DNA from 2 places in the Lysinibacillus sp. CD3-6 genome. Region 1 is predicted to be linked to the other one. Evidence: riboswitches for the same ligand, from Rfam matches in the RefSeq annotation. Region 1 holds a riboswitch; the other holds the start of a gene.
What was found. Region 1 has a riboswitch for cyclic di-AMP ahead of FH508_RS01240 (APC family permease). Riboswitches for the same ligand answer to the same signal wherever they lie in the genome.
Positions count from the first base shown of each region.

Region 1 (8,943 bases):
TGCATAATGCAGTGAATTTTCCACCACTTTTGTGATTCCCGCAACAGGTACGACAAAGACATTTCCCTCTACTTTCGGTAATGCTTCACCATTAAGTCGTAATTGTTCCCCCACTGCATTGTAATGATGCTTAATGCGATGGAACATCCAAATAATAAGCGGTAAAAAGATAAATACAGGCCATACTTGGGGTAGCTTTGTGACAAAAAACATCATTGCCACTACAAAGGAAATAACTGCCCCTATTGTATTGATAACAAATTTCACTCCCCAGCCATTAGGTTTTTCACGCCACCATTTCCGCATCATGCCAGATTGCGCTAATGTAAATGGTATAAATACACCTACAGCATAGAGTGGAATTAACTGCTCTGTTGTACCATCAAACAAAATAATAAGCACAATAGCTGCTAGCCCGAGCATCATAATCCCATTGGAATAGCCAAGTCGATCGCCACGAATTTGAAATATTCTTGGAATAAAGCCGTCTTTCGATAAATTGACTGCCAGTAACGGAAAGGCAGAATAACCTGTATTCGCAGCGAGCACTAAAATCATCGCTGTTGTTCCTTGCACAATATAATAAAATACATTACGTCCAACACTCGCTTCAGCAATTTGAGAGACAACCGTTGCTTGGGCATTCGGAGCGACTCCGTAGTAATAAGCTAGACTGACAATCCCAATAAACAGTACTGCTAAAATACTCCCCATCGCTAATAGCGTTTTCGCTGCATTAACGGGTGCAGGACTTTTGAAATTTGGAATGGCATTTGATATTGCCTCTACACCTGTTAATGCTGAGCTTCCTGAGGCAAATGCCTTTAATAATAAAAACAAACTAATGCCCGCAACAGGCGTCCCAATTTTAGGGTGTAAATCTGCTGGCACTTGCCCCGTTGCTACATTATAGATCCCCATGCCGATAAGCAATAACATGACAACGACAAATAAATAAACTGGATACGCTAAAATAGAAGCTGATTCAGTAACCCCACGTAAATTTAATATCGTTAAACAAATAACAAAAAACACAGCAATTGGAACGTTATAGGCATGTAAACTTGGGAATGCTGAAGTAATAGCATCTGTCCCTGCCGATACACTAACTGCCACAGTTAAAATATAATCAACGAGTAATGAACCACCCGCTACAAGTCCTGCATTCACACCTAAATTTTCGCGGGACACGACATATGCCCCACCACCGTGTGGATAAGCGAAAATAACTTGTCGATACGATAAAGTGAGTGCCACAAGCAGCACCACTACCCCTGCTGCAATCGGTAACGAATACCAAAAGGCAACCGTACTAACAGTCATGAGTACAATTAAAATTTGCTCTGGACCGTATGCTACTGATGATAAAGCATCAGATGATAATATAGCCAATGCTTTTGTTTTACTTAGCTTTTGTTCCCCCAATGCATCGGATTTCAATGGTTTACCGATAACATAACGTTTGAATGAATTTTTCATCCTTTACACCTTCTAGATTCATAGAGTGTGTTTCGCATTTCTAAATCGATTACACCTTCGCATAATCGGTCTCTTTCTATTTACTGGGGCTTTTTTGTATAGAATGCCATCAAAAAAAACGTCTACAAGTCATCACTAAATACGACTTGTAGACGCTCTAACGTCTGACAAGCTCCAACTTTTCTGCTCTTAACGCTTACGAGGTTAGCTGTCGGATTCGGGCCTGAGTAGCCCTACTCTTCAAAAAGAGATTCACCCCAAGAATTGTTTACACAATCCATCAAAATTGGGTCCCCCGCGTTTAATTGCTTCAGCGATTTAGAAATTTGAAACTTTTATAATGATGTCATATTACGCCTGGAAATAAAAAAAGTAAAGAAGATATTGCCCACTTTTTCGTAAATTTTTTTATATCCTCATGGACAAGCTTATATCAGTGGTTTATCGGCGATTCGGCGTGGTTTATCGGCGATTTTCGCTGTTTTACAGGCGATTTCGCTGGCCTTATCGGCGATTTTCAAAATTCACAAAAAAAATAATGAGCAAACTTCTTCACATTTTTAAGTTCTAGCTATAGAATAGTAGTATTATTATTTTCCTATAGGAAACTTTATTTCATTTACGATACTTTTTGAAACGAGGGAACAAGATGGCCTATAAACAGATGACAAAACCAGCAGCAGAAGCTGTTTTAGATGGAGACATAAAAGGCTGGCGGCGTATTTTACCCTTTCTCGGTCCAGCATTTATTGCAGCGGTTGCCTATATAGATCCTGGCAACTTTGCCACAAATATTACAGCGGGCTCGCAGTATGGTTATTTACTACTTTGGGTTATTGCCTTTTCAAATTTAATGGCTGTGCTGATTCAGTCTTTATCAGCAAAACTTGGTATTGCTACTGGGAAAAACTTACCTGAAGTAGCAAGGGAGAATTTTTCTAAAAAAACTTCTATATTTTTATGGATACAGGCTGAACTTGTAATTATTGCTACAGACCTAGCAGAATTTATCGGGGCTGCCCTCGGTCTATACTTATTATTTGATATTCCGATGCTACCTGCCGCACTTATTACAGCAATTGGTTCATTTGCAATTTTAGAGCTACAGCGCAGAGGCTTTAGAGCATTTGAAGCAGGTATTTCAGGAATGGTGCTAATTGTTGTGTTAGCATTTGCGTTCCAGACATTTTTAGCTCAACCAAATTGGGGTGATGTAACAATAGGCATGCTGACACCACAATTTGACGGTGTCGATTCACTGTTACTTGCAACAGGTATTTTAGGGGCAACCGTTATGCCCCACGCAATCTATTTGCACTCTTCTTTAACACAAAGTCGTGTCGTTGGTCGCAATGATAATGAAAAACGACGTATTTTCCGCTTTGAGTTTATCGATATTGTGATTGCAATGATTATTGCTGGTGCGATTAACATGAGTATGCTAATCATTGCAGCAGCAGTGTTCCATACGCAAGGCCTAGTAGTTGAAGATTTAGATATCGCCTATAACGGATTACGAGAGGCTCTTGGACCGATGGCGGCAGTATCTTTCGGACTTGGATTACTCATTGCAGGGCTTGCAAGCTCTTCTGTTGGTACATTAGCAGGCGACGTTGTTATGCAAGGCTTCATACAACGAAAAATCCCTCTATATTTACGTAGAGCAATTACAATGATTCCACCTTTGGCTATTATTGCAGCGGGTGTCAATGCCACTTATGCGCTTGTTTTAAGTCAAGTAATCCTGTCATTCGGTATTGCTTTTGCGCTTATCCCGCTTGTGATGTTTACAAGTAAAAAGGACATTATGGGTAGCCTAGTCAATCACCGTATCACAACTATACTTGGGTGGTTTGTCGTTGTAATAGTAGTTACGTTAAATATTTACTTATTATGGGAAACACTATTTGCTTAGGATGGGTGCCAGGCACTCATACAATTACACTCACCGTAGCGAACATCCACGGCATAGCAAAAAAGTGATAGATTGACGGCAGTCAATCTATCACTTTTTCTCTTTGTCTTAGACTCTCGCTTTTAAGAAAGTGCCTTTAACCCTACGACACCAATGATGATACAGCATACACTTGCTAAGCGGCCTTTACTTTTTGACTCACCAAAAAACATCATATTGATTAAGACCGCCCCTGCCGTTCCAATGCCTATCCATACCGCATAAGCCGTACTCGTTTGTAAAAATTCAAATGATTTATATAAAAATGTAAGTGACGCAGCAAATCCTCCTACATAGAGCACCATGCTGATAAATCCCTTTTTTGTACTATATTTTTTCAGTCCAATAACAGATACAAGCTCACTCGATGCAGCTAAAAAAACAAAAAGCCATCCCATACTATATCACCTCTTTTGCACGTTTATGTTCTTCAACAGAGTCAGCAACTTTTAAACCAATAACACCTACAATTAATATAAAAATAAAGAGAAGCTTACCGATACTGACTACTTGATTGAATATTAATACATCCATCAAGGTCGTTCCCATTGTGCCAATTGCTGCAAATATTGCATACACTGTTCCAGTTGGTAATTTCTCGCATGCCTTTGATAAAAAGTGCAAATCAAGCCCAATAAATATAACGATTAATAGCCACTCCCACCAATGAGCAGCCACATTGAAGCCATAAATCCAAATTAATTCAAAAAAACTAGTTAACCCTACATACAGCCAAGCTTTTCCCATAAAAAAACCTCCAAAATAATAATGACTGAACTTCATTCATTTTTACTGCAACAAGAACCACCTAGAAAATTTAGTAAAAATCCGCTTTTTAATTCGGATCTAAAGACATGTATTTCCCTTTTTATAGCAACGTAATACTACAAATAAGAGCATATATGGTTTACCACTTATATATCAAAAATTCACTGTAATATGTTTCATCTCTGTTTGCTTATTTTATAACAGCTTTGTTTACGACTAACGCATTACAAATAAATTCTAATAAATCTTTTTTATCCTCATCGATTAGCACTTCTTCTTTTGAATCAAATAAATAAGCTCGCTCTGCAGCAGCCTCTATTAATCCAAATACCATCTTTGACGTAGCATAAGAATCAATGGCTATTAAAATTTCACCTTTCGTCTTTGCTTTGTCCAACTCATTTCTTAGCCAATTATAGTAAGGTGTATACGCATTTACCCAGTCCTTTAAATAATCAGAAGCTGACAATCCAGCATAAATAATGGCTACAAGTTCCTTATGCTCTCTCGTCATCATAAATATTGTATCTATTAATTGATTAAATTTTTCAATTAGTGGTGCTTGCTCATCCACGTTTTTTTGAATTGCCTCAAATATATTGTCGACCATTACTTTAGCTATGGCGGGCATTAAGGACATTTTTGAAGGGAAATACAAATAAAAAGTTCCTTGTGCGATACCAGCCCTTTTTACAATATCAGCAATTTTTATTTTGTCGATACCTTGTTCTTTAAACAATTGAATAGCAGAGGTTACGATACGTTTTTCCTTATCCATTATGCGCCCCCTAAAAAATCATGAATTTTTAAAAATTGTAATCTAAACAAAAATAGAATTCAACCTCTTTCTTTTAACGAAAAGGAATCATTTCCTATAATGGGCCTGAAAAATTTATTTAATTTTGGTAATTTTAAAAAATTAGTTTGACAAATGAACGAGATTCATTTAAATTTTATCCCAAGGAAGATGACTGAAATTCATTTTAAGAAAAAATCTCCCTCAGCTAGTATTTTCATAACGGTAAGTACCATTTTCCACCTTGACAAGGGGTGTGTTACAAGGTGCAAATCGGTATTATTTTTTAATCAAAGGGGCGGAATTGATGATGAAAACAGGTTATATTTTTGACGAAAGTTATTTCTGGCACGACAACGGTAGCGGAACATTATATTTACCTTCGGGTGGTTACTTAGAAACAGATGTGTTTGTCGAACATCCTTCAACAAAGAGACGTATTAATAATTTACTTAACCGGTGTGGTCTAATGAAAAAATTAGAACAAATTGAGCCACGTCCTGCTACACGTGAGGAAATTGAAATGTTCCATACAAAAGAATATGTAGATAAAGTGAAACATTTAAGCGATACAACTGGCGGAGACGCAGGAGATCACGCCATTGTTGGTAGAGGTTCTTATGAAATTGCTTTACTGTCAACTGGTGGTGCTTTAAAAGCGGTTGATGTTGTGATGAATGGTGAAGTCGATAATGTTTATGCATTAACTCGCCCACCTGGCCATCATGCAGAGGCTGCAAAAGGCATCGGCTTCTGTATTTTCAATAACGTTGCGATTGCTGCCAAATACGCAAAGCAAAAATACAATTTAGAACGAGTTATGGTGTTAGATTGGGATGTTCACCATGGTAATGGAACAGAAAGTGCTTTCTATGATACAGATGGTGTTTTATTCTTCTCAGTACATCAGCATTTAAGTTTCCCGAATAATACGGGTTATGCAGAGAACGTAGGTGAAGCTGACGGAAAAGGATTTAACGTCAACATTCCACTTCCTCCAGGCACAGGAAATGCAGGCTATATTGAAGCATTTAAGTCCATTGTGGAACCTATTGTCAACGATTATAAACCTGAGCTTATTATTATTTCTGCTGGTCAAGATCCAGGCATGTTTGATCCACTTGGACGCATGAACATGACTGCTGAAGGCTTTGCAGAGTTAACAAAAATTATGATGAACTTAGCTAATAAGCATACGGATGGAAAAATCGTCTTCTGTCATGAAGGTGGTTACAGTAACGCTTACGTTCCATTTTGTACATTGCGCATTATTGAAGAATTATGTGGCGTGAAAAGTGATGTAGAGGATCCATTCCAAGATTCACAAGGATATCCCGATTTTGTAAACGAAGTAGAAAAGAAAGCAATCAATGAGGTTATTTCAATCCAATCAGCTTATTGGCCATCATTAAAAGTTACTGTTTAAATTGTAAACACTATTATTATATTAAAAATAATTATTAAGAGGGAGGGTATCTATGAGCAATTCTATCGAGGAAATTAGTTATGAACATATTCCTTTAGAACAGCGTAATGGCACTGCCAAAGAGCTATTTTTTACATGGTTTGCCGCAAGTACCGTTTCAACAACACTTGTAACAGGATCTCTAGCTATCGTATTAGGGTTGAATTTTTGGTGGTCACTTGTTGCTATCCTATTAGGACACGGCATAGGAGCTGCAATTATGGCACTCCATTCTGCCACTGGTCCTAAAGCAGGTTTACCGCAAGTAGTACAAAGTAGAGCACAATTTGGCTACTTCGGAGCTATATTGCCAATGTTAATCATTCTAATCATGTATTTAGGCTACGGAGCTACAAATACCGTTCTAGTTGGACAAGGAATGCAGGAAACACTTGGCCTTAATATGAACGTAACGGTTATTGTAAGTCTAATCCCAATGGTATTACTAGCTATTTTTGGACAAGGCTTACTTCAAAAGTCGATGAAAATCTATACAATTGGCTTTACAGTAGTATTTATTATTTTGTCGATTATGATTTTAACGAATGTTTCAATGGAGCTTTTAAATGCTGGTAATTTTTCTTTCAGCCAGTTTTTATTAATGACTTCCATTTGTGTAACATGGCAGATTACATATGGTCCATATGTATCTGACCATTCAAGATTTATCCATCCTTCACAATCTAAAAAGGTATTTACTTATAGTTACCTTGGAAGCTTTGCTAGTTCAGTTTGGTTAATGGTTTTAGGTGCAGCCATTGCCACTATGGTTGTGAATGGTAACGTTATGGCGCAAATTAAAGATATGGGCTCATTAGGTTTCATTATTGCACTATTATTATCTCTTGGTGTCCTCGTTATTAACTCCTTAAATATTTATGGAGCAGGCATTATTATATTATCGATTGCAAGTAACTTTTTAACGTTTAAAACATCTGCGAGACTACGGACAATTACTTCCATCGCAATTGGTATTATTATTGCCATTATTGCAACTTGGAGCTCAAGCAATTTTATGGCTAATTTCCAATTATACTTAGGGTTTATTTTATTCTTTATTATCCCTTGGAGTATGATTACATTAACTGATTTTTATATTTTAAAGAGAGTACATTACCCTCCAGATGAGTTCAACAAGAAGGATGGCATTTTCGGAAAAATTAATATACCTACAATGATTATTTACTTGTTAACTATCTTTATTCAAATTCCGTTTATTAATACGGAGTTATATGTAGGTCCTATTGCAAAAATGCTAAATGGATTGGATATTGCATGGCTTGTCGGTGGTGCGGTTTCTTTCCTATTATATATTAGCTTTTCTAAATTAACGGCACCTGCCAAGCTTTCTGTTGATGTTTATCCAACGGCTAGTGTGCCTGAGAATAATTAATAAATATGGTTCGCCAGGCTTCCCCAGGCCTTTTTAAAGCCCCTGTATAGTAATTTCATACAGGGGCTTTACTTATGTTATTAAACATCTACCTTTTCGATGTTGCGGATTGCTAAATAGGCAATGACTATCCCTATAATTGCTAATGTTATCGGGATTACGATAATATCATTCAATGAAAATGCACCCGTATTTGTAGAAACAACCATCACAATCAACAGAGAGGACAGTATTGTTGTTGGTACGGAGTATTTTTTCATACCAAAATACAATGGAATTAGTGCCATACTGGATGCCGCTACAGCATTCATTAATACGGAAGGAATGCGAAAAAGCTGCCCTCTAATTAATAGGACAGCTTTCATTTCTATTTCTCTACTTTTAAATCACACTGTTGCAGTGGAATCATTTTCGTTTTATGTTTTATTTTATAGCCCAACCACAAGGCGATAAACAGTGGTATCCCGATATAAGAAACAAGGACACCATACCAGTCAACCGAATCACCTGTGAAAGCTGTATAATTTTGACCAATTACAACAATCATACACAATGTAAATGCAAAGAGTGGTCCGAATGGATACAGCTTTGCTTTATATGGTAGTAATTTTAGGTCTAAGCCTTGCGCTTCATACGCTCTACGGAAGCGATAATGACTAAATGCAATACCAAGCCATGCAATGAAGCCTGACATCCCCGAAGCGTTTAAAAGCCACATATAGACAACGCCATCACCAAAGAATGATGCTAAAAATGCTAGGCAACCGACTGCTAATGTTAGCAGTAATGCGTAAATCGGAATTCCGCGACGGCTAAGCTTTGCGAAAATTTTAGGTGCGTGTCCATCTACTGCTAATTGCCATAACATACGTGATGATGCATATAACCCCGAATTACCTGCAGACAACATCGCTGTTAATATAATGGCATTCATTAATGATGCAGCAAAGGCAATACCTAAGCGGTCAAACACTAGTGTGAATGGTGAAACAGCAATATCTTCAGATAATAAACGAGCATCTGTAAATGGAATTAACATCCCAATTGCTGCAATGGCTAAAATGTAAAATAAAATAATTCGCCAAAAG
Region 1 covers NZ_CP085880.1:248,772-257,714, reverse strand. The annotation lists gene FH508_RS01240 (APC family permease) at 1-1,479, opposite strand, end outside; cyclic di-AMP (ydaO/yuaA leader) riboswitch at 1,659-1,805, opposite strand; gene FH508_RS01235 (Nramp family divalent metal transporter) at 2,129-3,394, shown strand; gene FH508_RS01230 (DMT family transporter) at 3,517-3,831, opposite strand; gene FH508_RS01225 (DMT family transporter) at 3,833-4,180, opposite strand; gene FH508_RS01220 (TetR/AcrR family transcriptional regulator) at 4,392-4,979, opposite strand; gene FH508_RS01215 (class II histone deacetylase) at 5,305-6,423, shown strand; gene FH508_RS01210 (purine-cytosine permease family protein) at 6,476-7,855, shown strand; gene FH508_RS01205 (hypothetical protein) at 7,936-8,220, opposite strand; gene FH508_RS01200 (amino acid permease) at 8,223-8,943, opposite strand, start outside.

Region 2 (9,334 bases), 1.2 Mb from region 1:
GATTCATGAGCTTCTATCGGCGATATCACAGGTTTTACCAGCGATTTAGACGCATCTATCGGCGATAGGACGAGTTTTATCAGCGATTTAGGAGCTTTTACCCTCGATACCCCGAGTTTTACCCGCGATTCAAGATATTCTACCAGTACAAACACGAATTTGCATTACTACTATGCCAAAATGCATAACTTCGGTACAAAGTTTCCATTTTTCCCTTTAAAAAATTCGCAGTATAAGTGCATCTTTAACAATATGTCAATTGATGAAAAGTTGGCACGATTTTTGCTTCGAAATTTTATATCGGAAAGGAGGATTATTGAATGATATCGGCAATCTAAAAATTACTAAAGGGGAGTGATGACTTTGAAGCATGTAGTAGCAGCTATTCAAATGAATTGTGAACTAGGCAATAAAGAAGGCAATTTACAAAAAGCGCAAACATTAATAGCACAAGCACTTGAACAACAGGCAACACTCATTGTATTACCCGAATTATTTAATACAGGTTATCGGGTGGAAGAACAAGATTGGCAATATGCTGAGACGATTCCAGGGGAAACGACCGAGTTTTTACAGCGTATGGCGACTCAACACGAAGTCAAGATTATTGGCTGTATTTTAGAACGGGGTGAAATCGAAGGCACAATATTTGATACCGCTTTTGTTATAGCGAAAAATGGCATATTGGGCAAATATCGAAAAACACATCTTTGGGATCAAGAAAATCTTAGATTTAATAGAGGCGATGCACTAGCTGTTATCCATCAAGAAGATTTGAAGATTGGTTTACAAATTTGCTATGAAATCGGGTTTCCAGAAGGCGCAAGAATATTAACGTTACAAGGCGCCAATGTCCTTATCTACCCTTCGGCATTTGGCGAACAGCGTTACTACATCTGGGATACTGCGAGTAAAGCAAGAGCAATCGAAAACGGCTGTTACGTTATTGCAGCCAATCGTTCAGGAATTGAAAAACAATCAACGCAATTTGGTGGGAAAAGTAGAATTATTGATCCACAAGGCAAAGTTTTAGTCGAAGCTGTACAGGAAGATGAATGCATCGTCGCAACAATTGATTTACAACGAGTCATTCAACAACGAAGAGAAGTACCTTACTTAAGAGATTTAAATAAAGCCATTTTTCATCCAAGCGAATAAAGTTTTAATCAGGGGGAAGATTTATGAAACGTAACACATTAATCACAAAGGATATCGTGCCCACTTTAAGAAGGCATCGCATCATTACAGGACTAGGATTTTTTAATATTTGGGTGGGGATGGCGGTTATTATTGCCACATTCCAAATTGGCGCTAATGGTATTGAATCAATGACACTCTGGCAATTAGCAGGCGCTATTTTTGTTGCTAATGTATTAATCGCCATTGTTGCTAGTTTAACCGGGGATATTGGGATTGAACATGGTTTATCGTTTGCGGCTTATTTAAGAGCACCCTTTGGCACAGTAGGTGTACATATACCGTCGTTAATAAGGGGGATCGTTGCTTGTATTTGGTTTGGTATTCAAACATATCTTGGGGCCACAGCCATCAACTATATCGTAGCAGATTTAACAGGCTTTGATTCTTGGTTTGTCTGGTATGTTGTATTTGCAGCTGTGCAAATCGCGAATACGGCCATTGGTATTAAAGCAATCGATCGATTTGCTGTTATTGCTGCGCCTTCCATTATTTTAATTTCGATTTGGATTTTTGTGAAAATATCGAGCATTGCTACTGAAGAGGGGTTAAATATTTTTACGTATGAAGGAAGTACAGCTGAAACGACATGGTTGCTCATTATGGCGGCAAATATGGGCTTTTGGTCTTTACTTGCCGTAGATATTCCGAATATTACGCGCTACGTAAAAGCACCAGTCAATGAGCGCAATTGGTTCCGGCGCAATAAAAATAATTATATTCCTCACTTATTAGCGTTACCAACTGTCCAAACCTTTATCGGTATTATTGGTGCCGTTAGTTTTTTAGCCACTGGCAACTGGAATCCGATTGAAGTCGTGCAACAAATTGCAACAGGTTGGGTGATGGTGATGATCTTATTGCTCGTTATATTGGCGCAATGGTCAACGAATACTGCTTCTAATTTAATTCCGGCGTCGTTAACATTTGTCAATGCCGGTGCGCGCATTCATTTGTCCTATACATGGGGTGTCATATTAGCGGGAATTATCGGCACATTGTTTCAACCTTGGATTATTTTAGAGCAGTTATTCCGTTTCTTAGGGTACTCCGGTGCCATTATGTCGGCTGTAGCAGGTGTTATTATTTGTGATTACTATATCCTTCGAAAGCGCCGTTTACATGTCAAAGATTTGTATAGGCAGGAGGGGCAATTTACATTCAATAGAGGCGTAAACGTGGCAGGTATGCTTGCTTGGCTCATTAGTAGTGTACTCGCGATTGTCTTTATTGATTATATGTATTTCGTTGGTTTCCCTCTATCGGCAATTATTTACTATGTGCTAATGAAACAATGGTATTTAAAGAAATTCCCGCAACAAGAAATAGAATCTAATTACTCTGATGAATATTTAGGAACATCTGCGAACCGTGATTGGGAAATTGCTAGATAGAACTGTCGAGAAGAGATAGCAACGTCCGATATAAATAAAGACTAGACATTAGAGGGTTTCGCACAGTTTTTCAAGATAGGAGTGACAAAAATGAATTATCTATTTCAGTTTGTTGTAGTGTTGCTAATCGTTTTTTTCCTTCATTTTATCAATCAATTGTTGTTACTGAAAAAGAGTGATTTTAAAATCCAATGGAAGGCGGTGACAATACTAGTCGCAATCAGCTTTGTTGTCGTATTGCTCCTAAACATATCTATTCATCCTATGGAAATACAATGACCATTTTAGAAAAAGAAGGTAGATGAACTCAAATATTTTGAGTTTGTCTACCTTCTACACTTTTGAAAGTTGATAGTTTTAAGCTTGATTTAACCAGCTAATCGCACTATGCACAACGACTGCTACCCCTAATGGAATAACACCTTCGTCTAAAATAATATTAGGGTTGTGTAATGGGTAGTTGTTGTCACCTAACCCATTGGAGCCTGCCCACATAAACATTGTTGGCACTTGCTGGCTAATGTAAGAGAAATCTTCTGTGCCAGCTAATGGTTCAGCGTCCACTTGTAAATGATTTTCGCCAACAATTTCTTGTACAAAAGGTACGATTTGTTCGCACAGTGCTTCATTATTATATAGTGATGGGGTAGAGATAGTCTTTAATTCATATGTTCCGCGCATCATTTTCACTGTCGCATCTATAATTTCTTGAACTCGATTAAATAGATGATCCCTAACTTCTGGTTTGAAAGAGCGTAATGTAGCCTCTAACTGTGCTGTATCTGGAATAATATTTGCTACTGTGCCGCCACCCATTTTACCAATAACGAGGACCGCTCTTTCTTTAGGATCGATTTCCTTGCTAACTAGTGTATTCATTTGATTGTAAATCGCATTGACAATCATTAATGGATCAATGGCATTTTGCGGCTCAGAGCTGTGTCCACCTTTACCTTGCACTTTTAGAAAGAAGCCATCTAATGATGAAGCGGCGATGCCTGGTTTGTAGCCAAATTTCCCTACTTCTAAATCTGGCGTGACATGGAGGGCAAGGGCAGCATCGACTTTTGGATTTTCGAGTAAGCCATTTTCTATCATATTCCTTGCACCAAGACCAATTTCCTCGGCGGGCTGGAACATGATTTTGACAGTACCTTTGATATCTTTTTCTTTCTCTTTTAAAAGCTTCGCAGCGCCGAGCATGAACGTCGTATGGATGTCATGGCCACAAGTATGAGCAAATCCATTTGTCGATTTAAACGGTAAATCCGTGTTTTCCTCCATCGGTAATGCGTCCATATCGCCTCTTAGTAAAATTGTTTTCCCATTGCCATTACCAATCGTCACAACAAGCCCCGCTTGCCCAACTTTTTGAGGTGTTAGACCCATAGAAAGTAATGTTTTTTCAACGTAAGCGACTGTATTCGGTAGTTCGAATCCAATCTCTGGATGTTGATGTAGATGTCTACGATGCTGAATGAATTCTTCTTGAAAATGTTCCGCCATTAGTAATGTTTCATGTTTCGTCATATGAATACACCTCTCTAGTCTAATGAATATTCTATATCTGAAGTCGTATTAACTTTAGGTTTTGTTTTAATGGCAATGACAAACAATCCAAATAAAACGATTGAAAGTACAATTAAGACATTTAACAGTAATCCATAGGAATGATTAATATTATAAATGGCCCCTGAAACAATTGGTGTCAGTGCAGCGCCTAGTGAGGAGAATAACGACACAATCCCGAATTTCGCGCTATATTCTTTTTCCCCAAATAGTGATGAAGTTAAGTAAGCAGGTGTAACTGTAACGGCCGTCGCACCAAATCCCGTAAATATCGTATACAGGATACCAGGTATTAATAGGTCACCTCTCATTAAAAATAAAAAGCTTACTAAACCAGAACCACAAATAATAAGTAATGTCGTAATGGTACCCAATTTATCGTATAAGCGACCGACTAATAACTTTCCGATAATTACCATTGCTGAACCTAAAGAGAGTAATAACGCAGCATGTTGAGGTGTGCCACCAATATCCTTTAAATAAGGCGCAAGGTTAATAATCATCCCATTGACGACAACACCACCGACAACAATTGCCGCACAAAGTGCCCAAAATGATACAGATTTAAGTGCTTCTCTTTGTGAAAGCCCATCTACTAATTGTGAAGGAGTCGCACTATTTTTTATTTCCCCTAGTGGAACAAGCCCTTTATCTGCAGGCTTAAGTCGAATAACAAACAACGCCATAGGTACGATTAACACAAACATTGAAATGCCTGTAATGAGGTAAGCACTTCTCCAACCGTAATCTGTAATAAGCCAGTTTAGAATAGGGCTAAGAATGACACCACCAAGACCACTCCCTGCTAGTGCAATCCCTAAACATAATCCACGTTTTTCGTTAAACCAATTTGTAATTAATACTGGTGCTGGAATAAGAGCAGCTCCAGCCAAAGAAGCCCCCATTAGCACTGCGAATAAGTAAAAGTGCATCGCAGTCGTCGCAAATGAAAATCCTACATAGGAAAGGGTGCCGAGCGTTGTAAATATCGTCAAATAAAGACGAATGTCCATTTTCCGCATTACTTTTCCAGCAATTGGGCAAAAAATCATGGATACTAAAGCCATGATCGTGTAATACGTCATAAATTCAGTCCGTCCAATTCCCAATTCTTCCGTTACTGGGACAGTATAAAGTGACACTAAATTAATAATTGGTGCATATAAAAATGTCATAATCATGACACATGCCACTACAATCCACCAACCATAAAAGATGCCTTTTTTCTCTTGTTGAGTAGTCATATCGGTTTCCTCCGTTTTTACTTAGTAATCGGGGCATTCCGCTAGTAGATTAGTGACGTTGAATCCGTTTTCAATTATCTCTAACATAATAAATGGCGATACCGACGATTGTTTCATCACGCTTTCTAATTCATTAAAAAGTAATGATGGGGAGTTTTGGAGGTTGTATTGATCATAAGTATTTTAAAGCCCTAAGACCTGTAGATACATCATTTTCAAATAGTACAAGCTCCATCTTCCTTCTCATTTAACGCTTACGAGGTTAGCTGACGGATTCGGGCCTTTGAGTAGCCCTACCTTAACAAGGATTCACCCCTTGGATTGAATGTTCATCCAAAAAATTTGGTTCCCCCGCATCCATTGGTTTCAGCGATCTAGAAAGTTGAAACTGCTATGATACTACTATTACAAGAAAAGTTAGTAAATACAGAAAATTTTTTTGCCAAATGAGAAGAAAAATTTTTTTACATAATAAAACCTTTTATAAATAGGGTATTAGATAAACGATAAATAAAAGAAAGAAAATATTTTTTCAAAAAGGAGAAGATTTAGATTGTTATTAATTAGAAAAATGGTGTAAGACTTCTATTTAATTATCATTCTATTTTAAAAATTTACACATTTCATAGAAAACCCGTTATAATAGTTAGTATTGTAAGAAAAGGAGCTGTTAGCAATGGAACGCGAAAAAACAAATGTGGAAAGTTTTGATTTAGACCATACGAAGGTAAAAGCACCTTATGTACGTTTAGCTGGTGTAAAAGTAGGACAAAGTGGCGATGAAGTTTATAAATACGATATTCGCTTCAAACAACCTAATAAGGAGCATATGGAAATGCCAGCACTCCATTCTTTAGAGCATTTATCGGCAGATCTTATTCGCAATTATTCCGACCATATTGTCGATTTCAGTCCAATGGGTTGTCAAACAGGCTTTTATGTATCGTTGATTAATCATAATGATTATGACGACTTACTTACGATTTTAGAAAAAACATTTACTGATGTGACGAATGCAACGGCTGTACCAGCATGTAATGAAGTGCAATGTGGCTGGGCGGCAAGCCATAGTCTTGAAGGTGCAAAAGCGCTTGCAAAAGAATTTTTGGCAAAACGTGATGAATGGCATATCGTTTTTGCAGAATAATAAAAAACCTTGCAAATTGTAAAATGTCCGTTATGTAGATGGACATTTTGCTTTGCAAGGTTTTTCATTTAACGATGAAAAGGGATGACATTGGAAGAGGAAGAATCGTAATTAATTTTTTGATAAATAAAACTTTCTAAAAAGTCATGTATTAGATCTTCGTATTCAGCCATATTTTCATTAAAGGACTGAGCATGTGCACCTTTGTCAAAAAGCTTTAATTTTTTCGGTCCCGTCTTTTTATTATATAAATCGAGTGACATGGAAGCAGGAATAAATGTATCTGGAATACTATGGATAAAGAGAACGGGCTTTTCGATGTGTGATACAGCTTCAGAAGGCGTTACACTTTTAAAAGAATACCCATCACGTAGTCGTATAAAGAAATCGGCGAAGCGAATCGGGATAATTGAACCGTATTTAAATTCTGTCTTGGCAATTTGTTTAAGTAACATGGAAAAATCTGAAAAAGCACAATCAGCAATATAAAAATCTGCCCCATCTTCAACTGTTCCCGCATACAACAGCATTGTTGCCGCACCCATTGATTCGCCATGAATACCAAGGATAGCATTATCACCAATCATCGCTTTGACGGTTTTTACAACAGCATCTAAGTCATTTTTTTCATAGTAGCCATAGCTTGTTGTTTTACCACCCGAGTCCCCATGTCTTCGATGGTCAAAAATTACGGAGTTGTATCCTAGTCGTTCAAAAAGACGTGCGTATTTGACTGAGTTGATTTTATTTTCTGTAACGCCGTGACAAATAATCATTGTATTATTGGTTTGCAGAGGTTGGAACATAATACCGCGAATGGAGTAACCATTGGGGGAGTCAATATTTAATTCGCATTTAAAATTTTTATTGTACCAAGCTTCGTCAAAACGTTTGGCAGTTGTTTCGCGTTCACGAATAAATTCAGGGTCTTTTTGTTGAATGTACATTAATTTATTGGAAAGCGCAAAGCCGAACAACCCTGTTGCAGCAGCGGCGAGCGTCGTTGTAATACCTGAAAATAAAAGCATTTTCTTTTTCATCTTCAATACCTCCACGACTTCTTTCTTTGTATGTCTAGGCATTTGTCCTTAAAAGGGAAATGCACGTTTCTTAATAGTAATGTTCCCAACTACGTTTGTTTAAAACACGACAACATTTTACAACAACTTGTGAAATACTGCGATTATTTCTGTTATCGAAAATCGTCAAAACATTTGTTAAAATATAGTTATCTGCTAGTAGCATATGCATGCAGTGTTGATTTTTGAACGGGGAAAAGGGGAGAATGATTATGACAAACGAGGTAGTGATTGTTAGTGCCGTGCGTACTGCAATCGGTTCATTCCAAGGAACATTAAAGGATGTGCCAGCAACAACTCTTGGAAGTATCGTTATTAAAGAAGCATTAGCGCGCGCTGGCGTAGCAGGTGAACAAGTCGATGAAGTCATTATGGGGAATGTTTTATCTGCTGGACTTGGACAAAATCCGGCTCGTCAAGCATCAATAGCAGCAGGATTACCAAATACAGTTCCTGCTTTAACAATTAATAAAGTATGTGGCTCAGGCTTAAAAGCAGTACATTTAGCAGCACAAGCAATTGTAGCAGGGGATGCTGATATTATTGTTGCTGGTGGTTTTGAAAATATGAGCCAAGCACCGTATGTACTGAAAAATGCACGTGAAGGCTTCCGCATGGGCGATCAAAAAGTCGTGGATACGATGATTCATGATGGTTTATGGTGTGCATTTAATGATTATCATATGGGCATTACGGCGGAAAATTTATGTGATGCGTATGAAATTACACGTGAGGAGCAAGATACTTTTGCAGCACGTTCTCAGCAACGTGCAGAAGCGGCTATTGCTGCTGGTAAATTTAATGATGAAATCGTTGCTGTAGAAATTCCACAACGAAAAGGCGACGCTGTTATATTTGATCGAGATGAATTTCCGCGTGCAGGCGTGACAGCAGAATCTTTATCAAAGCTCCGTCCTGCATTTAAAAAGGACGGCTCAGTAACGGCAGCTAATGCTTCCGGCATTAACGATGGTGCAGCAGCAGTTGTAGTGATGTCAAAAGCAAAGGCATTAGAGTTAGGGCTTAAGCCAATGGCCCAAATTTCGGCAAATGCGAGCTCAGGCGTCGATCCGTCCATTATGGGTACTGGTCCAGTAACAGCGGTGAAAAAAGCATTAGCAAAGGCAAATGTATCTTTAGAAGATGTAGATTTAATTGAAGCGAATGAAGCATTTGCAGCACAGTCAATTGCTGTAGATCGCGAACTAGCATTCAATCATGATAAACTAAATGTAAACGGGGGAGCGATTGCTCTTGGTCACCCAATTGGTGCAAGTGGGGCGCGTATTTTAGTTACACTTCTTCATGAGATGGAGAAGCGTGATGTAAAAACAGGCCTTGCTACACTATGTATCGGTGGTGGACAAGGAGTAGCAACAATTGTTCAACGCCCTTAATGTAAGTAAGAAGGTGAAAGCAATGGGAAAAAAACGAAAACAACAACAGCATGTAGATAATCGTCACACAGCTAGTTTACCAAAGCAAGAAGCTGTTACATTAGCCGATCAGCTAGGTGGCGATGTGTTAGCGAAGTTAAAAGCTGCAAAACAAGCATTATCTGCAAAAGAACAGGCAGCGGAGGAAGAGCGTCAAGCACAGCTAGCCTTTGAGCGTAAGCAACGTGAGAAAAACAAATCGTTTGAAGAATTATTAAACGAATACGGTGATAAAGGCTCTAAATTTTAGTCTTAGATTAGTAAAAAC
Region 2 covers NZ_CP085880.1:1,414,922-1,424,255, forward strand. The annotation lists gene FH508_RS06655 (carbon-nitrogen hydrolase family protein) at 364-1,158, shown strand; gene FH508_RS06660 (NCS1 family transporter) at 1,182-2,591, shown strand; gene FH508_RS06665 (hypothetical protein) at 2,682-2,870, shown strand; gene FH508_RS06670 (M20 metallopeptidase family protein) at 2,949-4,121, opposite strand; gene FH508_RS06675 (MFS transporter) at 4,136-5,404, opposite strand; cyclic di-AMP (ydaO/yuaA leader) riboswitch at 5,640-5,786, opposite strand; gene FH508_RS06680 (S-ribosylhomocysteine lyase) at 6,081-6,551, shown strand; gene FH508_RS06685 (alpha/beta hydrolase) at 6,620-7,591, opposite strand; gene FH508_RS06690 (acetyl-CoA C-acetyltransferase) at 7,843-9,027, shown strand; gene FH508_RS06695 (YqkE family protein) at 9,050-9,316, shown strand.
Region 2: another riboswitch for cyclic di-AMP. It lies ahead of FH508_RS06675 (MFS transporter); the one in region 1 lies ahead of FH508_RS01240 (APC family permease).